Regions from separate parts of the Yersinia sp. SCPM-O-B-9106 (C-191) genome, predicted to be linked through region 4. Evidence: predicted binding sites of a transcription regulator. Region 4 holds the regulator's gene; each other region holds the start of a gene.

Region 1 (7,794 bases), 240 kb from region 4:
ACCTCTGTGTTACCGACCACACCAACAGTGCCGGGCATAGATACAATAGTACCGCCAACTCCACCGGTTGTAAGTTGTTTGAGTGCTGGCAGTATGCTGGACCTGAAATGCGTCATTGACTCAATGATGAAAACACTGACTCAAACGATGAGTCACCTTCCATCAACACCAACCTTGCCAACAACGCCAACGGTGTAAGACTAGGTTAGGTGTAAAATTTTGAGTGTTGACGGCGCGGGTTAACCTCTCAAAATCTTACATATATACGGTTGCTGGGCAGGTTGTTGTCAGCAACCGTATATGCGATAACCAAAGAACTATTTTTCTTTATACCCCGCTATGGGTTATGTCAGCCACGGCGCGTGGTTCCCTCTCTCATTCGGATAATTAATCAACAAATTAACTTTCATTCATGCATCTTGCCGGATTCAAGCTGTATATCTTACGGTCAACGGGTATACTGACTCATTCCATTTTAATTCACTTGTATCGCGTGCGAATCCAACATGCAAAAGTTTGATACCAAGACCTTTCAGGGCCTGATCCTGACGTTACAGGACTATTGGGCGCGCCAAGGCTGCACCATTGTTCAACCACTGGACATGGAAGTCGGCGCGGGTACCTCCCACCCAATGACCTGCCTGCGTGCACTTGGCCCAGAGCCAATCGCTGCCGCTTATGTACAACCTTCACGCCGCCCGACCGATGGTCGCTACGGTGAGAACCCGAACCGCCTGCAACACTATTATCAGTTCCAGGTGATTATCAAACCTTCACCAGACAACATTCAGGAACTCTATTTAGGTTCATTGAAAGAGCTGGGCCTTGACCCGTTGATCCACGACATTCGCTTTGTCGAAGATAACTGGGAGAACCCAACTCTGGGTGCTTGGGGTCTGGGCTGGGAAGTGTGGCTGAACGGCATGGAAGTCACTCAGTTCACTTACTTCCAGCAAGTGGGCGGTTTGGAATGTAAACCGGTTACTGGCGAAATTACTTATGGTCTGGAACGTCTCGCCATGTACATTCAGGGCGTTGACAGCGTTTATGACCTGATTTGGTGTGACGGCCCGCTGGGGACTACCACTTACGGCGATATTTATCATCAGAATGAAGTGGAGCAATCCACCTATAACTTTGAATACGCCGATGTGGACTTCCTGTTCTCCTGCTTTGAACAGTATGAGAAAGAAGCTCAGTCACTGCTGGCGCTGGAAACCCCACTGCCGCTGCCTGCCTATGAACGCATTCTGAAAGCTGGCCACACCTTTAACTTGCTCGACGCCCGTAAAGCCATCTCGGTGACTGAGCGTCAGCGTTATATTCTGCGCATTCGTACGCTGACCAAAGCGGTCGCCGAAGCTTATTATGCTTCTCGCGAGGCATTGGGCTTCCCTATGTGCAAAAAGAATCAGAACTAAGAGGCTGTCATGACTCAACAGACTTTCCTGGTGGAAATCGGCACGGAAGAGCTGCCGCCGAAGGCTCTTCGTTCTCTGGCCGAATCTTTTGCTGCCAATTTTACGGCTGAACTCGATAGCGCCAACTTGCCACACGGCGAAGTTGTTTGGTATGCCGCGCCGCGCCGTTTGGCGGTAAAAGTCGCTAATTTAAGTGCTGCTCAGGCTGATCGTGAAGTTGAAAAACGCGGCCCGGCAATTGCGCAAGCATTTGATGCTGAAGGTAAACCAAGCAAAGCGGCCGAAGGATGGGCGCGTGGCTGTGGTATTACTGTGGATCAGGCGGAGCGTCTGGTCACTGATAAAGGCGAATGGCTGCTGTATCGCGCCCATGTAAAAGGGCAATCAGCACAATTATTGCTGGCGGGGATGGTGACAACCGCGCTGAGTAAATTGCCAATTCCTAAATTGATGCGCTGGGGTGATAAAGAAACCCAATTCGTTCGCCCGGTTCATACCGTGACCATGCTGTTAGGTTCTGAAGTGATTCCTGGCACCGTGTTGGGTATTGATTCAGACCGCGTTATTCGTGGTCACCGTTTTATGGGTGAATCCGAGTTTGCGCTCGATAACGCTGACCAATACCCGCAAGTCTTGCTGGAGCGCGGTAAAGTCATTGCTGATTATGAATTGCGCAAAACTATCATTAAGCGCGATGCAGAATTGGCGGCACAAAAGATTGGCGGTATTGCTGATCTGAGTGAAAGCCTGCTGGAAGAAGTGGCGTCACTGGTGGAATGGCCGGTGGTATTGACTGCCAAGTTTGAAGAGAAATTCCTGGCAGTTCCTGCGGAAGCACTGGTTTACACCATGAAGGGTGACCAGAAATATTTCCCGGTTTACGACACTGCCGGTAATTTGCTGCCAAACTTTATCTTTGTTGCCAACATTGAATCGAAAGATCCTCAGCAGATTATTTCGGGTAACGAGAAAGTGGTACGCCCACGTCTGGCAGATGCCGAGTTCTTCTTTAATACCGACCGTAAAAAACGCCTTGAAGACAATCTACCGCGTCTGGAAACCGTGCTGTTCCAACAGCAATTGGGCACCTTGCGCGATAAAACGGATCGTATTCAAGCGCTGGCCGGTTGGGTTGCAGCGCAAATTGGTGCTGATGTTAACCATGCCACGCGCGCCGGTTTGCTGTCCAAGTGCGACCTGATGACCAATATGGTGTTCGAATTCACTGACACCCAAGGTGTGATGGGGATGCATTACGCCCGTCACGATGGTGAAGCTGAAGACGTTGCGGTTGCGCTGAATGAGCAATATCAGCCACGTTTTGCGGGCGATGATTTGCCGTCAAATCCGGTTGCTTGTGCATTGGCTATTGCCGATAAAATGGACACGCTGGCGGGGATTTTCGGTATCGGTCAACATCCGAAAGGCGATAAAGACCCATTCGCTCTGCGCCGCGCGGCGTTGGGTGTATTGCGTATTATCGTTGAGAAGAATTTGCCGCTGGACCTGCAAACGCTGACCGAAGAGGCCGTGAGCCTATATGGTAGCAAGCTAACCAACACCAAAGTGGTCGACGAAGTGATTGAGTTCATGCTGGGCCGCTTCCGCGCCTGGTATCAGGATGAAGGTCATAGCGTCGATACCATTCAGGCGGTATTGGCTCGTCGACCAACCAAACCGGCTGATTTTGATGCTCGGGTGAAAGCGGTAACCTATTTCCGCACACTGGATGCCGCCGCCGCATTGGCTGCCGCGAATAAGCGTGTATCAAATATTCTGGCAAAATCCACTGATACCCTGAATGACCATGTTCGTGCTTCGGTGTTAAAAGAACCGGCGGAGCTGAAACTGGCCACTCATTTGGTGGTATTGCGCGATAAGCTGGAGCCGGTATTCGCTGCGGGTCAATACCAGGAAGCACTGGTTGAACTGGCAGCGTTGCGGGAAACCGTCGATGAGTTCTTTGATAGTGTGATGGTGATGGCCGAAGACGATGCTGTGCGAGTTAACCGCCTGACGTTGTTGAGCAAATTACGCGAGCTGTTCTTACAGGTTGCTGATATTTCGCTGTTGCAGTAATCCTGTACTCGGCTCGTCACAGGGGAGCGTATTTACCAAGAGGGTATGCGCTCCCCTTAGCTATTCTTACTGGGTAAGAATAGGATTTGGTGAAAATAAGTACTTATTACAGGAGTAGCTTCACATGACTTTTGCACTGAATACGACCCGATATTCACGTTGGTTAGCGCCTTTTCTGGCGTTGCTGGTGGTGTTCCAATTGACCGCCTGCGGGGATAAAGAGCCAGAGCAACGTAAGGCTTTTATTGATTATCTGCAAAATACAGTGATGCGCAGTGGGATGAAACTGCCAACGCTGAGTGAAGATCAAAAACAGAAGTTTGGCCCTTATGTCAGCGATTATGCGATTTTAGTGACTTTTTCTCAGCAACTCAGTAAATCTGTGGATGCTAGCCTGAGCCCCGCTATTGCGCAAATCAATGAGATTCGTATGGCGCAGGATTATCTTAATAAGCGTGATGCATTGCAGCAGTCAGCGGGTGCGTTGAATCTGTTAGTACAGCAGATTCGTACCGCCAAAACACAGGCAGATGCCGCTGTAGCCGCATTGAAGCAGCCAGATGATTTGAAAGTCGTTTTCAATAAAGCTTTTGATAATATTGTGACTCAACCTACCAATGTGCTGATTCCGGCTGTTCCCGTTGTTTCTGCCTTTGTGCAGGATCTGGCGCAGGTTGGGGATTTCCTGCAACAGCAGGGGACTCAAGTGACCTTTAATAATGGTGGTGTTCAGTTCCAGACTGCGCAACAAGCGGCACAATACAACGCGATGATGGCTAATTTGGTCGCCAAGTACCCGGCGATGATGGCGGCACAGAAGAGTGTCATGAGTGTGATTCAGTAGGTTTTTTTAATGGGTTGATGGGGTAGGTGATTGGGTTCGGTTGATATTTGATAAGTGAATAAGTTCGGTTGTTAAAGCAACTGAGTTTACTTAACCTGCGATGAACCAACCGCCAAAGGGTGCGGGCGCGCACCCTTGTGCAATCCCGCGCTTGCGCGAAATATTGCCCTGCGGGTAAACCGTCTGCGTCTTTCGGGCTGACGAGCCTGCGCGATGGGCATCCCTTCCCAAGCGCGCTTTTCGCGGCCGTCCATGGCCGCTCACTCTACCCTCTCTCCTTGTCGGCAACATTCCTGATTGCGCTCAACGTCAAAACCATGGTTTTAGGTTTTGATGTTTAAAAGCACATTTGAGCTGCCGAGTGAAGAATGAAGCCAGGGAAATCCGCCATGGACGGCGGATTTAGGTGTCATGAGCAGGGATGCGAATAAAGCCGTCCCGCAAGCGTAATGATGAACGAGGGAACCTGCGCAGCAGGCAAGCGACACGTGCGCAAGCGCGGATTGTTAAGGCCCACGCTTATGGGCCTTAACTCGGTTGAGGAGACTGAGCTAAAAATGACCTCTGAGTGTTTATCAACCGAAACCTGATCCGAACCTAAGCACTAAAACCATATCAACCAAAACCCAAAAACATCTCCCCCTTCCCCCTGTTTTTTTATTACACATTTGCCACGCAACTGGGCAGTCCGATCAGAATAAGATGGGTGAATGTCTCATCCTTCCTCTACGAGCAAAAATAACTTGTGATTAACATCACATTTTCAAAACAAAGGGCCGCCACGAAAGTGTGATATGAATCACTATATTGGCCGCTTTTAGCTTAAAAATTCTCCGGTGTGGCTTTCTTACACCTCAATAGTGTGACCTTGATCAACAAATCCACCCCTGTAGTGGGGGTTTTAGTGTGACATTCGTCACATGCTGGGAGTGAGCTACGCGAGAGTAAAGGAGCATGCTAAAGTTTGTTTTGCATACAGCGGGTTTGTATTCGATAACACCGGCGGGTTTTGCAGAACTGCCTCAACAAAACAATTATATCGCGCTCTTATTGTTAGCGCGTACCAATAGGGGTGTTTTATGTTTTCACCAGATGCAAAGGTCAGAATTCAAAATTTTGGCCGATTCCTCAGTAACATGGTCATGCCCAACATCGGCGCATTTATCGCCTGGGGTATTATCACCGCACTGTTTATCCCAACGGGTTGGCTGCCGAATGAAACGCTAGCCAAATTAGTTGGCCCGATGATCACTTTCCTGTTACCACTGCTGATCGGTTTTACCGGTGGTCGCTTGGTCGGTGGTGACCGTGGTGGTGTGGTGGGTGCTATCACCACCATGGGGGTTATCGTTGGTGCTGATATGCCAATGTTCCTCGGTGCGATGATTGCAGGCCCATTGGGTGGTTGGGCAATCAAACACTTTGACCGCTGGGTTGAAGGTAAAATCAAAAGCGGCTTTGAGATGCTGGTTAACAACTTCTCAGCCGGTATTATCGGGATGTTGCTGGCTATTCTAGCCTTTATGGCGATTGGCCCATTGGTAGAAGTGTTGTCTAAAGCACTGGCTGCTGGCGTGCACATCATGGTGCAGAATAACCTGCTGCCACTGACGTCAATCTTTGTTGAACCAGCCAAAATCCTGTTCCTGAATAACGCTATCAACCACGGTATCTTCTCACCGCTGGGTATCCAGCAGGCGACTGAAACCGGTAAGTCTATCTTCTTCCTGATTGAAGCTAACCCAGGCCCAGGTTTGGGTGTGTTGATGGCTTATATGTTCTTCGGCAAAGGTAACGCCAAGCAATCTGCTGGCGGCGCGGCTATCATCCACTTCTTTGGTGGTATCCACGAAATCTATTTCCCATACGTTCTGATGAACCCACGCTTATTGCTGGCGGTGATTCTGGGCGGTATGACTGGCGTGTTTACTCTGACCCTGCTGAATGGCGGTCTGGTATCTCCAGCTTCTCCAGGTTCTATCCTGGCAGTATTGGCGATGACACCAAAAGGTGCTTACTTTGCCAACATTGCTGCGGTTGCTGCTGCGTTTGCGGTGTCCTTCGTCGTGTCAGCTATCTTGCTGAAAACGTCTAAAGCTAAAGACGAAGAAGAAGACAGCCTGGAAGACGCGACTCGCCGTATGCAAGACATGAAAGCGCAATCTAAAGGCGCACAAGCAGCCAATGCAGCTGCTGCTGCGGGCGACTTGAGCACGGTGCGGAAAATCATTGTCGCCTGTGATGCTGGTATGGGTTCCAGTGCGATGGGTGCTGGTGTGTTGCGTAAGAAAGTGCAAGATGCGGGCTTGAAGTACATCTCGGTCACGAACTGCGCCATCAACAACCTGCCGGAAGATGTTGATTTAGTTATCACGCACCGTGATTTGACTGAGCGAGCAATGCGTCATGCACCGCAAGCACAGCATATTTCGCTGACTAACTTCCTCGACAGCCAGTTGTATACCAACCTGACGGTACGTTTAGTCGAAGTGAGTAACGCGACCGCGACCACACAAAAAGTGATTGAAACGCTGGATGATAGCTTTGAGCCATCAGAAGCCAACCTGTTCAAACTGAGTGCGGAGAATATCTTCCTCAATCAACATGCTACGAACAAAGAGCAAGCCATTCGCTTCGCCGGTGAGCAGTTGGTAAAAGGCGGTTATGTCGAGCCAGAATATGTTGAAGCGATGTTGGAACGTGAAAAACTGACTTCCACCTATCTGGGCGAATCTATCGCCGTGCCACACGGCACTATCGAAGCTAAAGACCGTGTGCTGAAGACTGGTGTGGTGTTCTGCCAATACCCTGAAGGTGTGCGCTTTGGCGAAGAAGAAGATGAAGTGGCTCGCTTGGTGATTGGTATTGCCGCCCGTAACAATGAGCATATTCATGTCATTACCAGCCTGACCAACGCGCTGGACGATGATTCTGTCATTGAGCGTTTAAGCAAAACCACCAGTGTGCAAGAAGTCTTGGATTTGCTCGGCGGTAAAAAATCCGCTTGATAGGTGTGAGTAACTGAACGGCGATGAGTGTTGTCCGGTTGTGACGGATAACTGCCGTAACCTGAATAGGGCCGTGGGGAGTACGCGGCCCTTTCACAGCTACACAGCAAAAGGTAAAAAATATGAAAGCATTACATTTTGGCGCGGGTAATATTGGCCGGGGCTTCATTGGTAAACTTCTTGCTGATGCCGGCGCGCAACTTACTTTCGCCGATGTTAATCAGCCGCTATTGGATGAGCTGAATAAGCGTAAGAGTTATCAAGTTAATGTAGTGGGTGAGCAAGCCCGTGTTGAAGAAGTGAAGAATGTTAGCGCAGTGAACAGTGGCAGCCCGGAAGTGGTGGCACTGATTGCTGATGCTGATATTGTCACTACCGCTGTTGGCCCACAAATTTTGGCCCGCATCGCCAGTACCGTGGCGCAAGGTTTGGTGGCCCGTCA
Region 2 (7,794 bases), 780 kb from region 4:
TTGCGACCAGCTCGCCGGTCGCAGGATTATGAACCGCAAAAGTATCCTGCGCCTGATGCCAAGAACCGCCGACAAAATAGCCAATATGATAAACACCGTCGCTATGTCGTTGCGCTTGTAATGGATTGCTTAATGAGTTGCTCGATGGATTTTGTGCTGACATCTTGTCGACCTCCTGAGGGAAATAATGCCCTCCATCAGTGGAGGGCGAGGAAGGATGGTTCCATTAAGTATATACCCAAAGTCATTGGAATTACCGGTAGGCAGCCAGCGAGCGCACCCCGATGAGCTGACCCATGTCAGTGATTCGGGTAAGTGAACGCCGCTAACAACCCGGAGGTTTCAAGGACGAAGGGTATGGTTAGATAAGTGCACTCTGATACTTGTGCAGCATATCAGCCAGCCGTTTTACTGGGCGGGTAACAGAATCAGGCGATTGATAATCCACTAATTTCTGCTGATATTGGTCTAATTCTTGTAATAGCCGAGCAAAATAATAGCGCCGTTTTTGCGAATTTTTGGCATTAATAACGCGATCCGCGGTATAGCGGATTTGCTTATGAAAAGCACTCAATTCGGCATTAACCGGGACTTCCGTTTTATTGAGCCGCTGATGAGCAATTATCAGGGTCAAAGCCAGCCGATATTTGTCGAGATCACCGGGGAACATCATCAAAAGCTGATTCAATTGCTGATACAGCGCCGGTAAATGGTTTTCATTGCGGCGCGCTTTATTGGTGGTCAGGGCAGATACTGCGCTGTAAACAAAGCGGTTTAATAAGGTTCTGCCGGTTCTGTCTTTGGCATTATCGCGGATCAGCAACAACACAATCAGAGAAACGAAACAGCCGACAATTTGGCCTAATGCGCTGTCGAGAAACAAACTGACATTAAATTGCATCGGATTACTCAGCACGATAATGTTGATGGTGCTGGCTAGCGTCCCCAATGAACCCAAGCGCCGCTTTTGCACTTCGATCCCAATAATAAATGCCAGCAACCCTAGGCTGATGCATAACAGCAACATACTTTGCTGAGTCGCGGGAATGATAAACATAAAGTAAAGCGCCCCGATGGGCAGCGCCATAATCACCCCCAGCAGAAAATCGAGCGCCACCATGCGCGGATTAGGCGTTCGCATCGCCAGCGAAGTGACCACTGCAATCATCACCATACAGCCCGCCCCCGATGTCCAGCCCGTCCATAGCCAGAATAACCCACCAATCGCCGTCGCGACACCGGTACGCAAACCGTTAATCATTGCATGGTGCCCCTCGGCGGAGACATGTTTCACCGGCACAACACCGGCCAAAATATCCTCCTCTACCCGGCTAATGCTGCTGTTGGTATGAATCCCTTTTGACAATAATAAATAGCGGGTTGCCGCACCGACCCAACTACTAATGGTATGTGGGATTGCGTCACTGTGGCTGGCACCCATAAATTGGCGCAGTTTTTTCATTTTTTGATGAATTTCAGCCGACGTTTGCGCCGGTTCGCTCAACATAGTTTTCAGTTCAGCGGTCAAGATATCGGGGTGATTGGCGAGCACTAGATAGGTTTCACACGCCTGAGTGATTAACGTTAATGATTCAGTATGCAATACCTGTAAACGGCGATCACAGCGCTGCCAACGGGAAGATTCCATCATCAGATAGCTGCGCATCCCATTGAGTGCCGTAGTATTTTTGACTAAATCACTCCAGGCGCGGTCGATATCCGTTTTTTCTGCCGGGCGAATACACAGTTGCAACAGCCGATATTGATCGACTAAAACTTTATCGACCAGCCGATCAATATCTTGCTTAATTGATCGCGGGGAAAACAGTAGATCCGCCATCACGGCGCAGACGATCCCCAACACAATCTCGCTACAGCGTTCAACCGCAAATTGCGGTGTTAATAAAGGACTCTCGCCGGTCGTCACAATGATGATAAGCGCAGTATAACCTGCTAAACCAAAGGCATAGGAGTTTTCGACGCGAACCAATGATGAAATCCAGGTGCATACCCCAGCCCACAGACAGCAAAGCATTAAAGTCAATACTGGCGCTCTGATGGTCAGAACAATAATAATCAAGCCACCAATGCAGCCAATGAATGTCCCGATAATACGCAGCCAGCCACGATGGCGAATTGCACCGGAAAAAGGTTCACCACCGGCCGCAAAAGCTGGGCCAGCGGCGACAATCGCCGCAGTCAATACTGACCAGCGCGGTGTTTCCAATTGCAGATGAAAACCGAGGAACAGCGCCGCCAAAATGGCAAAACTGAGCTTGAAAGCAAAGCGCAGGCGGATAAAAGCCGGGCTGCTCATCTTAGCCAAACTCGCGCAGGCGATGCATCAATTTCACTATCGGCGATGATTGATTAGGGTCGCGATCATTCGTTCCCGTGATGACCACAGTCGCGGTGGTCCCCGCCGGGTAAGGATGCTGCTGAACCTCACTATCCAGGCGGATCTTCACTGGCACGCGCTGCGCCAGCCGTACCCATTCGAGATTATTATCAATGGTCGCCAGCCCTTTGCTATCCGCACTGCTGCTACTGTTGGTCACCCCCGCAGAGATACTGTCGACGGTGCCGTGCAGAATGCGGTTGCTGCCGAGCGGCGTGATTTCTGCCCGATACCCCGGTTTAACCCCTTCCAATTTGGTCTCTTCCAAATAAGCCAAGATATAGAAAGTGTCTTTCTTCACTAATGCAACGGCGGTGGCTCCGCGATTAATAAATTCTCCGGCATGGACATTTAGGTTGGTTACCCAGCCTTCAGCGGGCGCACGCACTGTAGTTCGCTCCAGATCAAGCTGCGCTAAATCACGCACCGCAATAGCTTTCGCCAATTGATGACGGACGGTTTGTAGCACATTGCTGGATTGATCAATTTCTTCTTGTGACAGCGCCTGAACCCCTAAACGTTGGCGTCTGCCGGATTCCCGTTGTTTCTCAGCAGCCAGTGTTTGGTAATAAGCAACATCGGCCTCGGCTTCAGCCAGCGCTTGCTGATAGCGCGGCTGATCAATGACAAACAGGATTTGGCCTTTCTGCACCAATTGGTTGTCTTTTACCGGCACATCAGTAATTAAGCCACTGACATCTGGCGCAATCGCGACCACATCTGCGGTAAATTTTGCATCACGAGTCCACGGCGATTCGGTATAAAAAGCCCATACCTTAAAAACAGCGATAACAGCCAGTAAAACCACCAATAAGGTGATGCCGATGCGGATTATTTTTAATGCAAAAGTACTCACGGCGACCTCAGGAAGAAAGACGAGAAATTAAGTAAAAAAGGCAGCAATACAACGCGGTATTAAACAGTGCCGGATGCCAGACAAACTCATAAATACCAGTGGGTTGTAGTAATCTGCGCACCACAAAAAAAAGTGCCAGGGAAAGAAGCAGTTCAAGAAATATCGGCGGGAAAGACAGACCGAAAATCACCATCACCGGAAGCAAACTCATTCTTTAAATCCTTTTTGTTATTGGGTACCGGTGCCTCCACCTGAGTGAATAATCAGGCCGGTAACGAAACTCATCCAATCATTACAACCACAGCTAAAAGCAAGAGCCATAAGCCCACTCTATGAATTAAACTTAAATAACGAGTATAACTGTTGTTTGAATAAGACTCGGGCTACGTGGTTTTCAACCTTGAGACGGTTCTCCCGACAGCAGTATATTAGCCTGCTTATTATCAGCTTATCTACAATGTGTGATCTAAATCACTTTTAAGCCAGAGTTAACAATCACTGTGAAAAAATCTATCTGGAGGGACTATGGAAAGATTAAAACGGATGTCAGTATTTGCCAAAGTGGTTGAATGCGGATCTTTTACCGGTGCTGCACGGCAGTTGGAAATGAGTGTTTCTTCAATCAGCCAGACCGTATCAAAACTGGAAACAGAGCTAAATGTTAAGCTGCTTAACCGCAGCACCCGTCGTATTGGCCTGACAGAAGCAGGGCGGATTTATTATCAGGGCTGCCGACGCATGTTGCAGGAAGTACAAGAAGTTCATGAGCAACTGTATGCTTTTAACAACACGCCGACCGGCACACTGCGCATCGGTTGTTCATCAACTATGGCACAAAATGTGCTGGCAACCATGACAGCTGAGATGCTGAAAGAGTACCCCGGCCTGTCAGTTAATCTGGTCACCGGTATTCCGGCTCCGGACTTGATTGCCGATGGTTTGGATGTAGTGATCCGCGTGGGTGCCTTACAGGATTCTGGGCTATTTTCCCGCCGCCTCGGTTCGATGCCGATGGTCGTATGTGCCGCCAAAAGCTATTTGTTGCAGCATGGCACCCCTGAAAAACCCAGTGACATGACCAACTTCTCTTGGCTGGAATACAGTGTGCGGCCAGACAGTAATTTTGAATTGATTGCACCAGAAGGTATTACCACGCAAATATCGCCACAGGGGCGCTTTGTCACCAATGACTCACAGACCATGATCCGCTGGTTAAAGGCGGGTGCCGGAATCGCCTATGCACCCCTCATGTGGGTAATAGAAGAAATCAAGCGTGGTGAAGTTGAAGTTCTGTTTAAAAAATACCATTCAGATCCCCGGCCGGTATATGCGTTATATACCGAGAAAGATAAAATGCCCCTCAAAGTTCAAGTCTGCATTGATTATTTAACCGAGTATTTTAAGCGTGTCGCTGAGATATATCACAGTTATCGCTAAATATTTGATCAATTTGTATAAATAAAAAGCGTTATTTCATAGGAAATTTCTTCAATTTAATTAAGAATAATCTCATCAATTCAAATTGACTAAATTCGCCCAAGCACTTCCAATATCTGGAATAGACTAAAAACTCTATATCACTATATATTGAGTTGTACATATGGCGCATTTAAAAACAAAGTGGTGCATATGTTTATATCAAAAAACTTACTGGTATTTATTACTACAGTTCAAGAAGGATCCTTAACAAACGCAGCAATAAAGCTATTTTCAACACCACCGCCGATGAGCCGGAGTATAAAAATACTCGAAGAAGAATTGGGTTTTAAGTTATTTACCCGCGCGACTTCAGGGCTAAAACTAACAGATAAAGGCAGTAAATTTTATAAGGATATCTTCCCCACCTACACACGATTAGTGGAGATGAGTAAAATATACAAAAGAAGTAAAAGCGGAACCATTAATATAGGAACTCATCAGTTAAAATCAACATATGCAGGTTTTATATGCGATTACTTCTTATCCTCAGGTCATTGTAACATTGAATTACAAGAAAATATAACTGATATAAATCAATTAGATATTGTTATAAGCGCCAAGGAGATAAAAAAATGTGACTTTGACGTTAAATTAGTGGCCACTTGCAAAGCAATTTTGCTATATGCATCACATTTAAATGATTTACCCAATAAAATAGAGCATCTTAAAAAACTCCCGTTTTTACAAAGCAACCTTTTCTCTTCTTCATGCGCATTTAAAGATTTTTTTGAACACATGAAACAGCAAGGATTTAGAGGGGAAATATTACATGTAGATAATCAACGCGTTCGTTATAACCTCATTGAAAAAGGCGCAGGAATATCATTAACAGCAGAAAGTTTTAGTTCAGAAAAAGATGCTTATAAAGAATTAAATATCAGTTATAACAAAGATGTAGATTTAGAAATGAATTATTACATTTATTTAAAAAGCTCGGTTATTAAAAAATATTTTTTTATAACCTATGTGCAGAAAAATTCGCCACTTTCATGGCGGGAAGTCAATATTACAAGTTAATACTTCTAGTTTAACAACAGCCTGCAATAAAACCGAACACTCTTATGACTGGCTATTCCATTTAAATAAAGAGGTCTATTATGTCTGATATAAATAATGAAATTAAAGAGCACAACAATACCAATGAGCCCAGCAATATAGATGCAGCCCATTATGCTAATTATTCATTCGAGCAGGTTTATGAGGCGCTACATGAGACGCTCAGTTTAAGTGAAATTAATACGTTATATGCAAAAGCGACCAAACAGCGGGACAAGCAACAAGCTGCTAAGCGCAAATATTCTGTTCAAGGTAATCCACAATTACAACAGGCGGAGTCATTAGACATAACGCGCACCCGTTTGGCGCATGTCGAAGATCAAGCGGATGCCATGCTCTATAGCAATGATTACGTGCCCGAGCGGGATGGCGTGTATGTCAATGAAGGGGATGTCGCCTCGCGCTTCTCGCCTGCCGCCTATCTTACTGATTTGTATCGTGAGGCCCGGCCATTACACGCTGCATCTTCACTTTATCATATCGACAAGCGCCGCCCGGATATCGGCGAGTTGCTGTTAAATCAGGATAATCAGGATGATGAAGTATCTACCCTGATGCTATCCAATGAGATTCTGATCCGGGCCATCAAAGAGAAAACCGGCAGGGCAGATATTGATAATACCCTTGAAGAATGTAACCTGCCTTACGACGCTAAATTTGAAAAGTGGCAACAAATCCTCGCCGCGCGGAAAACTACCGCTGCCGAGTTGTGGCCAGAAGAAGCTGACAGGGAAGCCGTGGTATGCCTAGGTCTAGGAATTTCATTTTCCTGCTATCAACAACTCACGGCCCCCGTTAAACTTGAGAATGTCCCCACCTCACCAACCGAAATAGCGGTGTACTACGCACTGCCGCTGACGGTCGTTAACGAAACAATACGCCTGCTGGCTGCAGAAAAAGATAAGGATACCTACCCAACTGCACTGCACCGGCTATTTTTACTGTATAAAGCCACCCATCTCTCGCCACAGACCTTGGTAGGTTTTGTCCTTAAAGCTAAGGACATGAATAATAGCAGCTTGGCGCAACTACACTTAATTAAAATCTGGCAGCAGCGCTATAATCTCTCGGAGCAAGATGCACTCGCCATCAGCAAAGTAGATTGGAACAATCCTGAACGCGTAGATCCAAATGTTGCGATAGTCGCGCAATGCCTCCAGTTAGATCCTCAAGATTTTGTTACGTTAATCAATGAGTATGAAACCAGCTATAGGGCGCGCTACTCTTCGCGACTCGAACGTATTTTTCGCATTACCCAGCAACTTAAACAAAGCAACCTGAACCTCAGTGATTTACTAAAAATAGATGTTAAGAATAAAGCTAGCCTGCGCGCTGAAACCAAACATTGGGTGATTCAACTGCAACAACATGAATCAGATGAATCCCCCATGGCTAGCGTATTGGCAACAGAATTTGGCTTAACGATTGAGGTGGCAAACAACCTATTACAGTGGTGGAAAAAGGGTGAGCAAGGAAGGAATCTCGAGAAGATATGGTCAGATACCACTACAATCTGGTCAGAGGGTAAAAATCTGGATATCTCTAAATACTTCTACATACCCAGCAATATAGAACTTTTCTACCGTCAGTTAGCACGATTGACCAGGATTTATAAAATACTGCAATTGTCTGATCAAGAAATGGAACTATTGCTGGCAGCTGATTTCAAGTCCAGATTTACAATTGATACTGAGCTTAACAACGTTAGTACAATAATAGAACTGATGGAGTTCCAACATTGGGTTAGGAGCCTGAATGCGGAACAAGCTGATGTTCTGTTTACTGAGTTAAAAGCGGGCACGCTGAACCTGCAAAAACTAGCAATCCTCATCGGGGAGCCAGCCGACAGCTTTAATTATCTTCAATACTCTGTTGAGGCCTATAAGCCCGACAATGCCAACATCACAGGTTATCTGCCCCAATACAATGACGCTTATAAGCCTGGCGCTAATATCGTTAATTTTTATGATATTCAAGAAGTACTACACTGGCAGCAAGCAGCAAA
Region 3 (7,794 bases), 1.7 Mb from region 4:
TCTTAATTTTCGGGATTGACTGCCCGCTCATTTATACTATTTTCCAGCGGATAAAACCTTTGTTGCTGCTCGGCCATCGTGACCAATAATGGGCAAGGTTCAAAGCGCTCACCATACTGTTGCGCGAGCAAATTCAGTGTTTTTACCATTGTTTCTGCGCCTAGGTTGTCCATATAGCGGAAAGGCCCGCCTAAAAACGGTGGGAAACCAATCCCAAACACCGCACCAATATCCCCATCGCGCGGGTTACGGATAATAGATTCATCCAGACAACGTGCGGCTTCATTCAGCATCATCATGACGCAACGCTGTGCTATCACGGCAGATTCGAGATGGGCCTTCGGTGTGACACCGAGTAAGGTATAAACGCTGGTGTCCACTTGCTTACCGGAACTTTTCTTCCACTTGAAACCGCTACTTTTAGCTGGATAAAGATAGAAACCGCGGCCATTTTTACGCCCTTTCCGCCCATCTTTCAAAATGACATCAAATGAAGGCGGCGCAGCAAAACGTGCCCCTAATTTCTCTACCAGAATGGGCATTATCTTGGTGCCCACATCAATCCCAACTTCATCCAACAAGGTTATCGGGCCTACCGGAAAGCCGAAATCGACCAGAGCCTTATCAATTAAATCGATAGGTTCACCATCTAATATACAGCGAGCTGCTTCATTAATGTATGGAGCCAAAATACGGTTTACATAGAACCCGGCACAATCTGCCACCACAATCGCTGTTTTTCCCTGTTTACGTGCTAAAGCAACAGTGGTTGCAATGGTTGCTTCGCTAGTCTTTGCATGCGGAATAACTTCCACCAATGGCATTTTATCCACCGGGCTAAAGTAATGCAGACCGATAACCTGCTCTGGCCGCTGTGCCTGTGCCGCGATATCACTTATCGGCAGTGACGAAGTGTTGGAAGCGAAAATGGTATGAGGTGCAGCGAAATGCTCAATATCTGCCACCATCTGCTGCTTCAACGACAAATCTTCAAATACCGCCTCAACCACAATATCCACATTACCAAAGCCACAATAATCAGTGCTGCCGGAAATCAGCATCATCTGGCGTTGCCGCTCTGTCGGGCGCATCCGCTTGCTACGCACCCGCTCGCCCAAGGTATCCCAGGTATATTTCAGCGCCTGGTTAATACCTGTTGGATTGATATCTTTAATCCGAACCGGTAAACCCGCACGTGTTGCAGTCACATTGGCTATACCTCCGCCCATCAGCCCCCCACCTAATACCCCGACTCGATGGATAGCCCGAGGCTGTTCTTTGCCACCAGTCTCTTTTTTCAGCGAGGTGGTCGCAAAAAACAAGCTGCGTAATGCTGCTGACTCAGGAGACATTGCCAGCTCACCAAAGGCTTTTGCTTCGGCTTCATAACCCGCAGGGCCGCCGTGGTCTAACCCCTTACGCACCACATCAATAATACGCTCGGCTGCTGGATAATGACCTTTTGTCTTTTCCCGTGTTTTCTTACGAACAATATTAAATAACAATGATTTACCTAATGGGCCGCTAAGCAAACGCTCCTGCCACGGCAAGACGGGCTTATCAAGCCAACCGGCTTTAGCCCGCTGGATAGCCACATCAAGCAAAATATCGTGCGGCACCACGTCGTCCACCAGCCCCATTTTAAGTGCCTGACGGCCGCGAACCTGCCGGCCAGTCAAGATCATATCCAGTGCCTTACTCACCCCCACCAGACGCGGCAAACGCTGGGTGCCACCGGACCCCGGCAACAGCCCAAGCTGTACCTCAGGCAAACCGAGCACGGTTTTATCATCCTGCGAGCAAATGCGGCTATGACACGCCAGCGCCAGTTCCAGACCACCGCCGAGGCAAGCCCCGTGGATAGCAGCGACTACCGGCACTGGAAATGCCGCAATTTGTGCCAGAATGGATTGCCCTTTCTGAGCCAGAACACGCGCATCTTGTGCGGTGCGACAAGCAGCAATCATGCTGATATCTGCACCGGCGATAAAAGAGTCCGGTTTGCCAGAAATAATGACTAAACCCTGTAATTGACTCAAAGCCTGCGCTTGTTGCAGTATTTCAGCAATTTGCTCTGCAAATTCAGCCTTTAAGGTATTAACTTTATCACCGACAACATCAATGGTGATGATACCAATATTATCGGGCCGAACATCGAGGGTGAAAACCGAGTGGGCCGGAACGGCAGAGCCAACTATGGCTATTTCATCCCCGCGATTAAGAATATTTTCCTGGCTCATTACTCCACCTCCAAAATCATTGCGGCACCCAAACCACCCGCAGCACAGGCGGTTGTTAATCCTAACCCACCACCGCGGCGACGCAATTCATACAATGTTTGAGTGATCATGCGCGCACCGGTCGCGGCGAAAGGATGACCATAAGCAATTGATCCACCCAATACGTTGAATTTACTCATATCAACTTCACCAATTGCCTGACTGCGGCCCAGCTTTTCGCGTGCGAAGCTATCACTGGCGAACATTTTCAAGTTCGCTAATGTTTGTGCCGCAAATGCTTCGTGCATATCAATGAGGGTTAAATCTGCCAGTGTTATTCCGGCGCGATCAAGTGCTAAGGGGGTTGCGTAGGAGGGGCCTAACAGCATGTCTTGCCAGACATCAATGGCCGAAAACGCAAAACTGCGCAGATAGCCTAATGGCTGTAAACCCAGCGCCTTAGCCTTTGACTCACTCATCATCATGACTGCCGCCGCCCCGTCGGTCAGTGGCGTGCTGTTCGCCGCCGTGACACTGCCGTGCTTACGATCAAATGCCGGACGTAATTTGGCATATTGCGCCATGGTGGAATCTTTGCGGATATTATTATCTTCAGTGATAGCATCACGATAAGGCGGAATATAAGCTGTCATCACCTCATCTTGTAATAATCCCTGCTGCCAGGCCTGTGCCGCCATTTGGTGAGAGCGCAGCGCTAAAGCGTCCTGATCCTCGCGGCTAATACCATAGGTTTTTGCCATCTGTTCAGCGGTATCGCCCATCCGCAGGCCGGTTGAATATTCTGCAACAGCTGGAGCCACCGGGAGCAAATCGCGCAATTTTAACCGGCTAAACAATTTCAATCGTTGAGATAAAGTTCGTGCTTTATTGACATCAACCAAGGTCCGCGCCAGTGCTTTGCTGACACCTATAGGCAAAACAGAGGAAGAATCCGCGCCACCGGCGATCGCCACAGTCACTGAGCCAGCCATGATACTTTCCGCCACATTGGCCACCGCCTGAAAGCTAGTCGCACAGGCACGGGAGACACTGTAAGCATCGGTATGTACACTCATGCCCGTTCCCAGCACGATTTCCCGCGCGATGTTTGGTGCTTCCGGCATTTGGACGACTTGACCAAACACCAGTTGATCAATGAATTCAGGAGCAACACCGCTTCTGGCCAAAAGTTCACTGACCACAATTTTGCCTAAATCTACAGCTGGCACGCCGTGATAAGCAGTTGCCTGCTTGGCAAAAGGAGTTCGCAGGCCACTGACTATAGCAATGCGATCGCCCTGGCGTGTCACTAGCGGTAATGGCTTACTCATACATGCTCCTGATAAGTCAAAGTGGCTTTTATTAAAGCATAACAAAATAACAGGTCTGACCTGATCCAATTATTGTTAACCAAACATTTACATTTGGTAAACCTATAGAGCAGGAAAGTGAGAGCAGGAGCAACTTTTCGCCATAAAAAGAAAGGAAAGAGAGGAACTGGCGGGTGGATAAGACATATAAAGCTGATATTTCTGATGCAATAAATTCAGCGCGAGCTGTAGGAAGGTATCAATACAAACGCGAAGCAAAAAGCTCCGCGTTTTAGGGGTATTCAACTTATCTGAATCAACTTACAACAAAGTGCAAATTAACGCAGACCTAACTGGAAGATCATGGTTTCTGCCTGGCAGGAGAAAGTGAAATCAATGGCTAAGCGCACACCATCTTCAGTTTCTTCCAGCTTATGTTCGATCAGGCAAGGTTCAGATTCAACGGCACGCGCTTTTTCAGTCAGCGTTTTCAGCATGGCTTCAGCATCAGCACGGTTGTCGAATACACAGCTATAGGACGCGGTACAATCAGTATTGTCCATGATAGTGCCTACATCTATACAGCAGCAAGCTGCGGTTTCTTCCGCACTACAACGATTGATTGCATCTGACATCTTCAATTCTCCTCAACGGATATTTCAAAATAAACGCACATCAGCTATCAATTAACGCAGATAAGGCAGAGTGCAAAAAAAAATATTTTCTCTACTGTCATTTTACTCCCCTAGGTCACAAGGCACTAGGACTTACTGTTTATAGGCCTATTAAGTGACGGATATCACACTAAATTTGTTCGCACTCTCATCGATAATGTATTAATTGCTACCGAATTGTAATTTTTTTGTTAACTACGTCTATTTTTTGCAATCAAAATTGACCAAATCCTAAAACATACTTGCAACACGCACACAGGTCGGACCTATACTTCAGCCACTGGTCTGCTTTGTCTGACCGATGACGGACCCTACAATCCCGCATTCTCTTGTTACGGTAAGTAACATAGTTTAAATAAAATAATGAGGTTTTGGTCATGAACCAGAAAAACCTGTTTACCCGATCAGCTCTGGCAGCTGCAGTAGCACTGGTTTCTTCGAACGTTTCTGCGGCTGGCTTTCAGCTAAATGAATATTCAGCAGCTGCATTGGGCCGCTCTTTCTCTGGTGAAGGCGCTGTTGCTGACAATGCTTCTGTTGGTAGCCGCAACCCCGCCGCAATGACATTGTTCGACCGTCCTTCTTTCTCTGGTGGCTTCGTGTATGTCGATCCGAATGTTGATATCAGTGGGACATCACCAAGTGGCCAAAGTACCAGCGCCAAAAATATCGCGCCATCCGCGTGGATCCCCAATATCCACTTTATTATGCCGCTGAATGAACAGTGGGCGATTGGTGCTTCCGGCACCTCTAATTACGGTTTAGCCACTGAATTTAATGATGATTATGTTGTCGGTTCTCTGGGTGGCAAAACTGATCTGAAAACTGCGAACCTCAATCTGAGCGGTGCTTACCGCCTGAATGAAAACTTCAGCTTTGGTCTGGGCTTCAATGCGGTTTATGCCGATGCGAAGATTGTGCGCCATGCAGGTGAAGCTGGTCCACAGTTACCTATTCCACAAACGCCGGGCACCGAAGTTACCCGTATGGAAGGAACCAAATGGGGCTATGGCTGGAATGCGGGCGTTCTGTATGAAGTGGATAAAGAAAACCGTTACAGTTTCACCTACCGTTCAAAAGTGAAGATCGACTTTGATGGCGACTTCAGTAACCAATTGCCTCCTCTACTTGGTGGATTAGCAGGCCAAACAATCCCTGGCGCCCTGACCCTGAACCTGCCGGAAGTGTGGGAAGTGTCCGGCTACAATAAAGTCGCGCCACAATGGGCTATCCACTATAGCTTGGCCTACACCAGTTGGAGCCAGTTCAAAGAGCTGAAAGCAACCGGAACCAACGGCCAAACCCTGTTTGAGAAGCAAGAAGGCTTCCACGATGCTTACCGTATCGCGCTGGGTACCACCTATTATTACGATGATAACTGGACTTTCCGTACCGGTATTGCCTTTGATGATAGCCCGGTTCCAGCAGATAACCGCACTATCTCGATTCCAGACCAAGATCGTTTCTGGATAAGTGCTGGTACCACCTACGCCTTCAACAAAGATGCATCTGTTGATGTTGGTATTTCCTATATGCACGGTCAAAACGTGCACATCACGGAAAAAACACCAACAGGATTGGGCGGACAAACTTATGAGTTCGACTCTAAAGGTACTGCACTGCTGTATGGCGTGAACTTCAACTACGCTTTCTAATCGGCATTATTTAATCAATAATTGCCCACAAAAAAAGCGCCTTACGGCGCTTTTTTATTTTCAGGCTAACATCTCTATCAGTTAGCTGAATCGATACTTTCCAAATCGCCCTGAATAGCTTGAGCATTGGAATTAACTTCCGGTTTTAATTGCCCGCCATTCGCCAAGAAATCATAGCGCTGGAAGTAGGCTTCACGCACCATTAGATATGGGTCGGAGGAATTACGCAGCAAACCATCGGAATCCAATAGCTGCGCACGGGTTTCTACCCCTTCAAGCACCCATTTACCCGCCGACATCCAGAAGGTCAGATAACTCAGCACTGGATAGACGTAATCAACCGCATCGCCCCCATCTTCACGAATGGTGAAACTACCATAGGCCGGTAATACCACATAGGGGCCATAACCAACATTATAATGCCCTAAGGTGCTACCAAAACGGTGCGGAACTTCTTTCGCCAGTTTCGGGTTCGCCATACCGGCGACGTCAATTAACCCGCCCATCCCCAAAAGAGTATTTAGGAAGAAGCGGTTAAAGTGCTTCATGGCATTGTACGGATCACCGACCAGGAAGCTATTGACCATACTGGCCGGCTCTTCAAGGTTCCCCAAGAAATTACTCATCCCATTACGGGCGGGTTGTGGCACGTAATCACGCCAAACCACAGCTACCGGCCGCACGATATAAGGGTCAAGAACCTCATAGTTAAAATTGAACATTGCCCGGTTAAAACCTTCCAACGGATCTGAGCGGCCCTGCTCCAAATTATCCGGCGAACGACTGGCACACCCCACTAAAAGCACGGTAGCAAAAGCCAGCCCAATCAGGCGGTAGTTCATATATTTCTCCATGAAATTCTTACCAACCCCTTATATTTAAGGGATTTGTCTATTTATTTGAACATTAATAGTCTGGGGTTGCCCCTTCGCGACGAAATCCTGCACACCGCTTTCACCAAACCAGTCACCTGGCTGCGAATTCACAGTGCCGTCCAGTGAAATACGGACACGCACTTTCACCTGTTGCAACGAAGATAACAACCGCTCCGGCATCATTGCATTGCTATCATCGAGTGTTACTGATAGCGGAAAGCGGCTCAAAGGCAGCTGTTTTACCGCAACCGGGACTGGGTTTGAGCCATCCGTTACCGAGATAATCAGCGCGCCCTGCTGGGGTAATTTCTGCGCCGCCTCTGGTGACAGTGAGACCGCTATTTCCAGTGTAGCTGTTTCCTGCCCGGCCTGTGATTTAGCTTGCGCAATACTGCGTTTTATCACTTCTGTACGAGAATCACCAGCAGGCAGCAATTTTAGCATAACTTCCCACGCGCCAATGGCTTGTTTAAAATCGCCCTGCTCAAAAGCATTAAAAGCTAATAAACTCATGGCGCGTAAATTAGTGTGATCCTGCCCAACCATAGTGCGCAGCATCTTGGTTGCCAGTTGATTATCCTGCGGATCATTGGAACGGGTCAGCACTTCAGCATAGCCGAACCTGACATCATCATTATCGGGCGCAAGTTGATAAGCTTTAGCGAAAGCTTGCGTGGCGGTCGTGGCGTTATTCAGTGCCATGCCCACTCTGCCAAGCATCATCCAATCATTGACGTTACGGGTATCTTGTTGCAGCGAGGTGCGTAATCCCAGCCCCAATCGTGCGATTTCCTCCATCGTCAGAGGCTCAGCCCGCTCATTGGCCACTCTGGCCCGTAATTCAGGCATTTGCGCTTCAACCTGATGCCACGCTTGTACTTGCGGCAAGCCACCTGTTTTCAGATATAGCCCGACCGAAACCACCACCAAAATCACCACGCCCGGCAGTAAAACCCAGCGATTGATGGGGCTGGCATTTTCAGTAGATTCTTGTGGAATATCTGTCAGCAGATTTTGCTGTAATTCCTGAATCAATTCAGGCTGCTGATCCACCACTCCTT
Region 4 (7,794 bases):
CTTGTTGAATATCAACAGCTAGCAAGGTTTTCAACTGCACCGAAATCGCGATTTTCTCTGGCGGCAATGTGGGGAAGTTCAGCGACAACCGACTGAAGTTATCGGCATCGCGTTTGACATGTAAATCACCGCTGGCGCTACGAAAACAGATATCGTGCAAACCGGGATTAATCACATTGAACATCACATGCGCCGCCGCCAAGGTGCCGTGACCGCATAAATCCACTTCACGTTCGGGCGTAAACCACCGAATTGCCGATTTATCCCCTTCGTCCCAGACAAAACTGGTTTCCGGTAAATTGATTTCAGCGGCGATACGCTGCATTTTTTCTGCCGACAGTGGCTTTTTCAGTAAATACACCCCAGCCGGGTTACCGGATAACCCGCTGCCGATAAACGCATCAACATGGAAATAGTTGTAAGCCATCAATAGCTCCCATGATCGTACTCTAAATAATTCGAGTTGCAGGCCGGCGGCAATTGAGTAAATCCCCCGGAGTCTACTGACTTTAAGGTCAACAACCAGTAAGTGACTGGGGTGACAAATCGGCCGCGAACCGAGTCATAAAAACAGCCAACGCGCATGCAGCTTGCAGTATGACGAGTATTGTCAGTGCCAAATAAATCAGTGCCAAATAAGTAGTACACAGGCCGCTGTCAGCAACCCCATCGAGATATTAAAAGTAAACCAGGCCCGGCGGCTGCGCAGCAAACGGCCAATCAAAGTACCAAAACCCAGCCAAATAATACCGGCCACCAGATTCACCATAAACATGCCAAGGCTTATCATTAAGATGGAATGATTATAAGCCGCACCCGCCATACTGAAACTGGCGACTGACCCTAATCCCATCAGCCAGGCTTTTGGGTTAAGGAACTGCAATAGCCAACCCTGATACAATCGCAGCGGTTTTGGCGGGACGACATTGGTTTCTAATTTTTCATAGGCCGAAGTGGCAATTTTCCATGCCAACCACAGCAGATAAAGACTGCCGAGAATTTTCAGGATTAAATGCAGGGAGGGATAAACTAATATCAGGCCGCCGACACCAAATGCCACCAGCAACAGCATACTCTGCATGCCCAACATAATGCCTAACATCAACCAGATAGAGCGCATAAAACCGAAGTTGGCCCCGGCTGAGGTTAATAACATATTGTTTGGGCCAGGGGTAATTGCAGCAACCCAGAGAAAACCTACCATTGAAAGAAATAAACTCAGTTCCATGAGACGGGTGCCTCTCACCCAAAATGATGCGCGATATACCCATGAAGCTAACAGTGTGCTATTGATCACACAAGAGCAATGACATGATTTCCATTCACCATATGCATGAAATATTTCGTCCGCTGGCCGGTGCCAGTAACCCACATCTACAAACGCTGCTGCCCCGTTTGGTCAGGCGGCGCGTACAACTGCAACCTTTTTGGCAACGGCTGGAACTGCCCGATGGGGATTTTGTCGATCTGGCCTGGAGTGAAAACCCTGAGCTGGCGCGCGATAAGCCCAGAGTGGTGCTATTCCATGGGCTGGAAGGAAATTTTTATAGCCCTTATGCCCATGGGTTACTGCGCGCCTGGCAAGACCGAGGGTGGCTGGGTGTGGTGATGCATTTTCGCGGATGCAGTGGTGAGCCAAATCGCAAGTCACGCATTTATCACTCCGGTGAAACAGAGGATGCCCGCTTTTTTCTGCGCTGGTTGCGGGAAAGTTATGGTCAGGTGCCCACCGCCGCGGTTGGCATCTCTTTAGGGGGCAATATGTTGGCCCTCTATTTAGCTGAACAAGGGCAGTTAGCTCAACAAGAGCAACAGAGTTTATTAGAGGCAGCCGTGGTGGTTTCTGCACCGCTGATGCTAGAACCTTGTGCTGACCGCATGGAGCAAGGTTTCTCTCGGGTTTATCAGCGCTATTTGTTGAACCAACTCAAATTAAATGCCACCCGTAAGCTACTGCATTACCCCGGCAGCCTGCCGTTGGATCTGACTCAATTGAAAGGACTGCGGCGAATCAGAGAGTTTGATGATGTTATAACGGCTAGAATACATGGCTTCAATGATGCGTTGGATTATTATCGGCGTTGTAGCGCTTTACCTAAGTTGTCACAAATTAAGACGCCGCTACTTATCATTCATGCCAAAGATGATCCATTCATGACCGCCGAGGTTATCCCGAATCTCAACGAGTTACCGGACAATATTGATTATCAGCTCACAGAGCACGGCGGCCATGTCGGTTTTGTCGGCGGCTCCTTAAAACACCCACAAATGTGGCTGGAACAACGTATTCCAGCCTGGCTTTCCCCCTATTTGGAGCAATCATCATGATGATCCCTTGGCAACAAGTCGACAGTGAAACACTGGATAATCTGCTGGAAGCCTTTGTGCTACGTGAAGGCACAGATTACGGCGAGCATGAGCGCTCATTGACCCAAAAAGTCGAAGACGTCCGCCGTCAGTTGGTCAGTGGTGGGGCGGTTTTGGTCTGGTCCGAGTTACACGAGACCATCAATATTATGCCGCGCGGTGCATTTCGAGCCGGTGCCGAAGAGTTGCCATAATCCTCGCCGGATCACGACACTCGCCGAGTAAAATCAGAGTGACAAGCCGGACAATTTGCCCTAAAAATAGCCCTTAGCCCTAAAAAAATCAGCCATTAGCGCTAAAAAACAGCCAATTTCAGCCTGTCCACTGAGGATCTAACCCCATGGAGTTACAGCTAATATGTCAACTAAACATCCGGTTATAGCCGTCACCGGCTCAAGTGGCGCAGGGACGACGACAACCAGCCTGGCGTTTCGCAAAATTTTTCAGCAATTGAATATTCGCGCGGCGCAAATTGAGGGCGATAGCTTCCACCGCTATACCCGCCCAGAAATGGATACCGTCATCCGTAAGGCACGGGATCAAGGGCGTCATATCAGCTATTTTGGCCCAGAAGCCAATGACTTTGGTCAGTTAGAAGACAGTGTGGAAGAGTACGGCAAAAATGGCTCGGGGCGTTCACGTAAGTATTTGCACACTTATGATGAAGCTGTACCTTATAACCAAATTCCGGGCACTTTCACCCCTTGGGAGGCGCTGCCAGAACCCACCGATGTATTATTTTATGAAGGGCTGCACGGCGGAGTCGTGACCGAGCATCATGATGTGGCAAAACATGTAGATTTACTGGTCGGCGTGGTGCCCATCGTCAACCTGGAGTGGATTCAAAAATTAGTCCGGGATACCGGTGAGCGCGGCCATTCCCGTGAGGCGGTGATGGATTCCGTGGTGCGCTCCATGGACGATTACATTAGCTACATTACGCCGCAGTTCTCGCGCACCCACATTAACTTTCAGCGCGTGCCGACCGTCGATACCTCAAACCCATTTGCTGCTAAAGCCATTCCCTCACTGGATGAAAGTTTTGTTGTCATTCATTTCCGAGGTTTGGACCAAATCGATTTCCCCTACTTATTGGCAATGCTGCAAGGGTCTTTTATTTCCAATATCAACACGTTGGTTGTCCCCGGCGGGAAGATGGGGCTGGCAATGGAGCTGATTATGGCCCCGCTGGTGCAGCAATTGCTGGAAGGCAAGAAGATCGGATAATTCTTCTGTCTTGGAGCTGCAGGTAGGCGGTTAGCAACTCTGCAGCTGCAAGGGCGAAGGATTTATTTAGGCGATTTCGCGGATCTCAAAACTGTGGGTAATAGTCGCCGCTTTCCCTAACATCAAAGAAACCGAGCAATATTTCTCTGCTGAAAGCTCAACTGCACGCTCAACAATTTTATCAGTCAACCCTTTGCCGCTGACAATAAAATGCAGGTTAATTTGGGTAAACAGGCGCGGTGCTTCTTCCCGGCGCTGCGAGGTTAATGTCACTTCGCAATCGCGCACATCGTTGCGCCCCTTTTGCAAAATGGAAACGACATCAATTGCGCTACAGCCCCCCGCCGACATTAACAACATTTCCATCGGGCTAGGGGCTTTATCTCCTGCATTTCCATCCATTAAAACTTGATGACCAGATGCGGATTCACCTAAAAATGTCAGCCCTTCAACCCACTTTACACGTGCTTGCATAACTCATGCTCCCGGTTAAATTTTCTCATTCAGACTACCCTTTCATTTACAAACTGGCAATGTAACCCGATGTTCATCATGCTGAAGCGATACAACACAAGACACCGACCTCATCCTGTGCTACAAACAGAACCGAAAGTGTTGTATTTAGAATTAAATAGGGTAGCTTCTCAATACTCAGTGAAGGGTTTCTACTCGGTACGCATCTTGGCTATACCTTTCGGCAGTTGAGCAAATTAATATGCTAAATGAAAGTGTATTTTATAAGCACGCCGTACAGGGAACTCTGAGCCCTGTTAAGTTAGGCTGCGATAACAACAGAGGATAACAGCGAATGGTTCTCGGCAAGCCACAAACAGACCCGACTCTCGAATGGTTCCTGCCTCATTGCCATATCCACAAATATCCATCGAAAAGTACGCTAATTCACCAAGGTGAAAAAGCCGAAACGCTTTACTACATCGTGAAAGGCTCCGTTGCGGTGCTTATCAAAGATGAAGAAGGTAAAGAGATGATTCTCTCCTATTTAAACCAGGGAGATTTCATCGGCGAGCTTGGATTATTTGAAGAAGGCCAAGAACGTAGTGCTTGGGTTAGGGCAAAAACCGCCTGTGAAGTGGCTGAAATTTCTTACAAAAAATTCCGTCAGCTGATTCAGGTTAATCCAGATATCTTGATGCGCCTGTCGTCACAAATGGCGAATCGCTTACAGATAACATCTGAGAAAGTGGGTAACCTCGCCTTCCTGGATGCCACTGGGCGCATTGCACAAACGCTGCTTAATCTGGCAAAACAACCGGATGCCATGACCCACCCAGATGGGATGCAGATAAAGATTACCCGCCAGGAAATTGGTCAAATAGTTGGCTGTTCCCGCGAAACTGTGGGGCGGATACTAAAAATGCTAGAAGATCAAAATCTGATCTCCGCGCATGGTAAAACGATTGTCGTTTACGGCACTCGTTAATTCCCTATAAACTGGTGCCGATACCCTCGGCACCAGTTTTCTTCTATACCCGTTATACTTCAAGCTGCATGTGTGTTGGCTGCTTTCACTACTCGGCCCGTCCATGGGCCTCGCCTCTGCGAGGCCGCTGCAAGCAGCGTTCAAATCTGCTCCCAGCAGATTTGTCACCCCAGTCACTTACTGGTCGTTGACCTTAAAGTAAGTAGATTCTTGGGGACTCGCTCAATTGCCGCCTTCTGGGTATATGTTATGTAATTAATAAATCTCTGGGGCCTATATGAATTGGCAACGGCTTATTTATCATCCTGAAGTCAATTATGCACTCCGCCAGACACTTGTTCTCTGCTTGCCGGCGGCATTGGGGTTCGCGATAGGCGAATTGCGGTTGGGGTTGATGTTCTCCCTGATACCCGCCTGCTGTAATATTGCAGCGCTAGATACCCCCCATCAACATTTCTTCCAGCGACTGATTGTCGGCGGGGCTATCTTTACTTTCAGTAGTTTTCTGACTCAACAACTGCTGCTGTGGGATATTCCATTACCTGCGGTGATGCTTGGCTTGGCATTAATATTGGGTGTCAGTGGCGCTATCAGCCAGCTCAATGGCCGCCTGCTCCCCGCCGCACTTATCGCCGCTATTTTTAGCCTCAGCATGGTAGGCCGTACGCCTATCTGGCAAGCGCCATTGATGTGTGCCGTGGGGACTCTCTGGTATGGCCTATTTACCTGGCTATGGTTCCGGTTATGTAAAGACCAGCCGATCCGTGAGCCATTGAGTCAGCTTTATCATTTGTTGGCCGATTATTGTGATGCTAAATACAGTTTGTTGGGTCAACATGTGGCGCTAGAAAAGGCAATACCGCCGTTGCTTGACCGGCAACAAGGTATAATGGACAAGATTAATCAGATTTATCAGCAATTTAACTTGATAGACAATGCCACTAAAAAAGAGCGGAAACGGCTATTGAACTTGTTTCAGATGGCGCTCGATTTACAGGAACACATCACCGCGGCAGTGAGTCAGTCAGAAAAAACGCAAGAGTTAATTGACCAAAGCCCGATAGAGAAAGTCCTTAAGCGCAATATGCAGGTTATCTCGACGCAAATGCGCACCATCGCCGATGATATTCTCTATCATCACCGAGCGAAAAATCATTTCAGTGCAGATGATGCGCTGGTCGAACTGGAAGAGATTGCCCAGCAGCATCCGGATAACCCAGCGGCACAATTCTTCTATTACCATATCAGCCATGTTACCCAAATCCTGAGCGACCAACGCCCGCAGTATGAACGCGCTTTGATGTCCAGCCAGCTATCTCAGCCGTTCTGGCCAGCACTCACCAGCTATTTATCTTTTAAATCCAGTGCCTTGCGGAATGCCGCTCGCCTTGGCGTCACTTTGGCCGCCGGCAGTTACATCGGTACCTTGATTCATCTGCCTAAACCTTATTGGATTTTGCTCACCGTGATGCTGGTCACACAAAACGGCTATAACGCCACTAAAATTCGAATTCATCACCGCGCCCTTGGCACCCTGATTGGGCTGTTACTCGCGGCAGCTTTGCTGCATTTTCAAATGCCGGAAGGCACCACGCTAAGCATTATGTTGCTTATCACCCTGGGGGCCTATCTGGTTCAACGCAAAAACTATGGCTGGTCGGTCATTCTCAGAACCATCACTACGGTCTATATCTTGCAGTTATTGACCGGCGAAGGTGCGGACTTTTTAATCCCGCGATTGTTAGATACGTTAATCGGCTGTGCATTGGCCTTTGCCAGTACATTGTGGCTATGGCCGCAGTGGCAAAGCGGTTTACTGCGTAAAAATGCGCATCAAACGCTGGAAAGTTATCAGAGAATCCTGCGCATCCTGTTGAAACCTAATCCGAATATTGAGCAACTGTCGTTTGAGCGCATCCACGTGAACAAAGCCAGCAACGCCGTCCTCAGTTCACTGAAAGAAGCTATGCAGGAGCCGGGGTTCAACTCAGAATATCTGGCGGACATGCGTCTGTGGGCCACCCATAGCGAACTTATTGTCGGGAATATCAATGAGATGACTATACTGACGCGGGCTTATCCATTGGCAGAGTCACCGGCAGAATCAGATAAACACCACATTCAGCTGACGGTTAGGTTGGCGGAAGAGTATTTACAGCTCTGTGAAATGGCGATTCAACAATGTCAGCAACGGCTAGAGTCAGATACCCGTGAGGGGAATAACGATTTTGTTCAAATGCCAGATAGAGATACTGATACGCAAATCTCTGAACTTGAACGTAATTTACGGCGTATTTTGTCTCATTTGAGTGTGATGCATACCGTTTCATCGCTGGCATGGCAGCAACAGCCGCACCACGGTATTTGGCGTAGCCGGAAACTGCGGGGGACGGCATCGTAAAAAGGAGAGGCAAAAAACCTCTCCACAATCCGTTGACAAAAATACGATTTAACCTTTGACCAGGCTGGCAACCGCCCTTTCTAAACGCGCCATACCTTGCTGGATATCTTCGGGTTCAATCACCAACGAAGGCGCTAACCGTAATACATCTGGCCCGGCATTAAGAATCATTAAACCATTCGCTGCTGCTGCCGTCAGGAACTCCCGCGAGCGACCATGATATTGCGGCGTTAATTGTGCCCCTATCAGTAGCCCCATGCCGCGGATGTCATCAAACACCTGATACTTACTGTTAATCTCTTGCAAAGCCTGCACAAACAGGCCGTGGCGCTGTTCAATGCCATCAAGTACCTCTGGG

The links. The regulator CRP, encoded in region 4, controls carbon source genes, mostly activating them, when cyclic AMP is high. The targets are predictions, from matches to a motif close to ATGTGANNNNNNTCACAT.
Positions count from the first base shown of each region.
Region 1: OP863_RS00165 (PTS mannitol transporter subunit IICBA) is a predicted target of CRP. The motif match lies at 5,249-5,266, and genes of this name have one in related genera.
Region 2: aaeR (HTH-type transcriptional activator AaeR) is a predicted target of CRP. The motif match lies at 3,714-3,731, and genes of this name have one in related genera.
Region 3: OP863_RS13735 (YfcZ/YiiS family protein) is a predicted target of CRP. The motif match lies at 4,317-4,334, and genes of this name have one in related genera.

Region 1 is NZ_CP110791.1:35,049-42,842, forward strand. Features, by position in the region: gene OP863_RS00145 (hypothetical protein) at 1-198, shown strand, start outside; gene glyQ (glycine--tRNA ligase subunit alpha) at 507-1,421, shown strand; gene glyS (glycine--tRNA ligase subunit beta) at 1,431-3,500, shown strand; gene OP863_RS00160 (DUF3053 domain-containing protein) at 3,625-4,344, shown strand; gene OP863_RS00165 (PTS mannitol transporter subunit IICBA) at 5,424-7,352, shown strand; gene OP863_RS00170 (mannitol-1-phosphate 5-dehydrogenase) at 7,475-7,794, shown strand, end outside.
Region 2 is NZ_CP110791.1:3,912,072-3,919,865, forward strand. Features, by position in the region: gene OP863_RS17720 (NAD-dependent succinate-semialdehyde dehydrogenase) at 1-163, opposite strand, end outside; gene aaeB (p-hydroxybenzoic acid efflux pump subunit AaeB) at 362-2,317, opposite strand; gene aaeA (p-hydroxybenzoic acid efflux pump subunit AaeA) at 2,319-3,254, opposite strand; gene aaeX (p-hydroxybenzoic acid efflux pump operon protein AaeX) at 3,262-3,465, opposite strand; gene aaeR (HTH-type transcriptional activator AaeR) at 3,780-4,691, shown strand; gene OP863_RS17745 (LysR family transcriptional regulator) at 4,884-5,750, shown strand; gene OP863_RS17750 (neuraminidase-like domain-containing protein) at 5,831-7,794, shown strand, end outside.
Region 3 is NZ_CP110791.1:3,008,677-3,016,470, forward strand. Features, by position in the region: gene fadJ (fatty acid oxidation complex subunit alpha FadJ) at 3-2,240, opposite strand; gene fadI (acetyl-CoA C-acyltransferase FadI) at 2,240-3,550, opposite strand; gene OP863_RS13735 (YfcZ/YiiS family protein) at 3,868-4,164, opposite strand; gene fadL (long-chain fatty acid transporter FadL) at 4,581-5,858, shown strand; gene mlaA (phospholipid-binding lipoprotein MlaA) at 5,936-6,700, opposite strand; gene ccmI (c-type cytochrome biogenesis protein CcmI) at 6,737-7,794, opposite strand, start outside.
Region 4 is NZ_CP110791.1:278,338-286,131, reverse strand. Features, by position in the region: gene OP863_RS01120 (PhzF family phenazine biosynthesis protein) at 1-427, opposite strand, end outside; gene OP863_RS01115 (LysE family translocator) at 626-1,228, opposite strand; gene OP863_RS01110 (hydrolase) at 1,330-2,328, shown strand; gene OP863_RS01105 (YheU family protein) at 2,325-2,561, shown strand; gene OP863_RS01100 (phosphoribulokinase) at 2,725-3,594, shown strand; gene OP863_RS01095 (OsmC family protein) at 3,661-4,068, opposite strand; gene crp (cAMP-activated global transcriptional regulator CRP) at 4,403-5,035, shown strand; gene OP863_RS01085 (YccS/YhfK family putative transporter) at 5,313-7,436, shown strand; gene argD (bifunctional acetylornithine/succinyldiaminopimelate transaminase) at 7,485-7,794, opposite strand, start outside.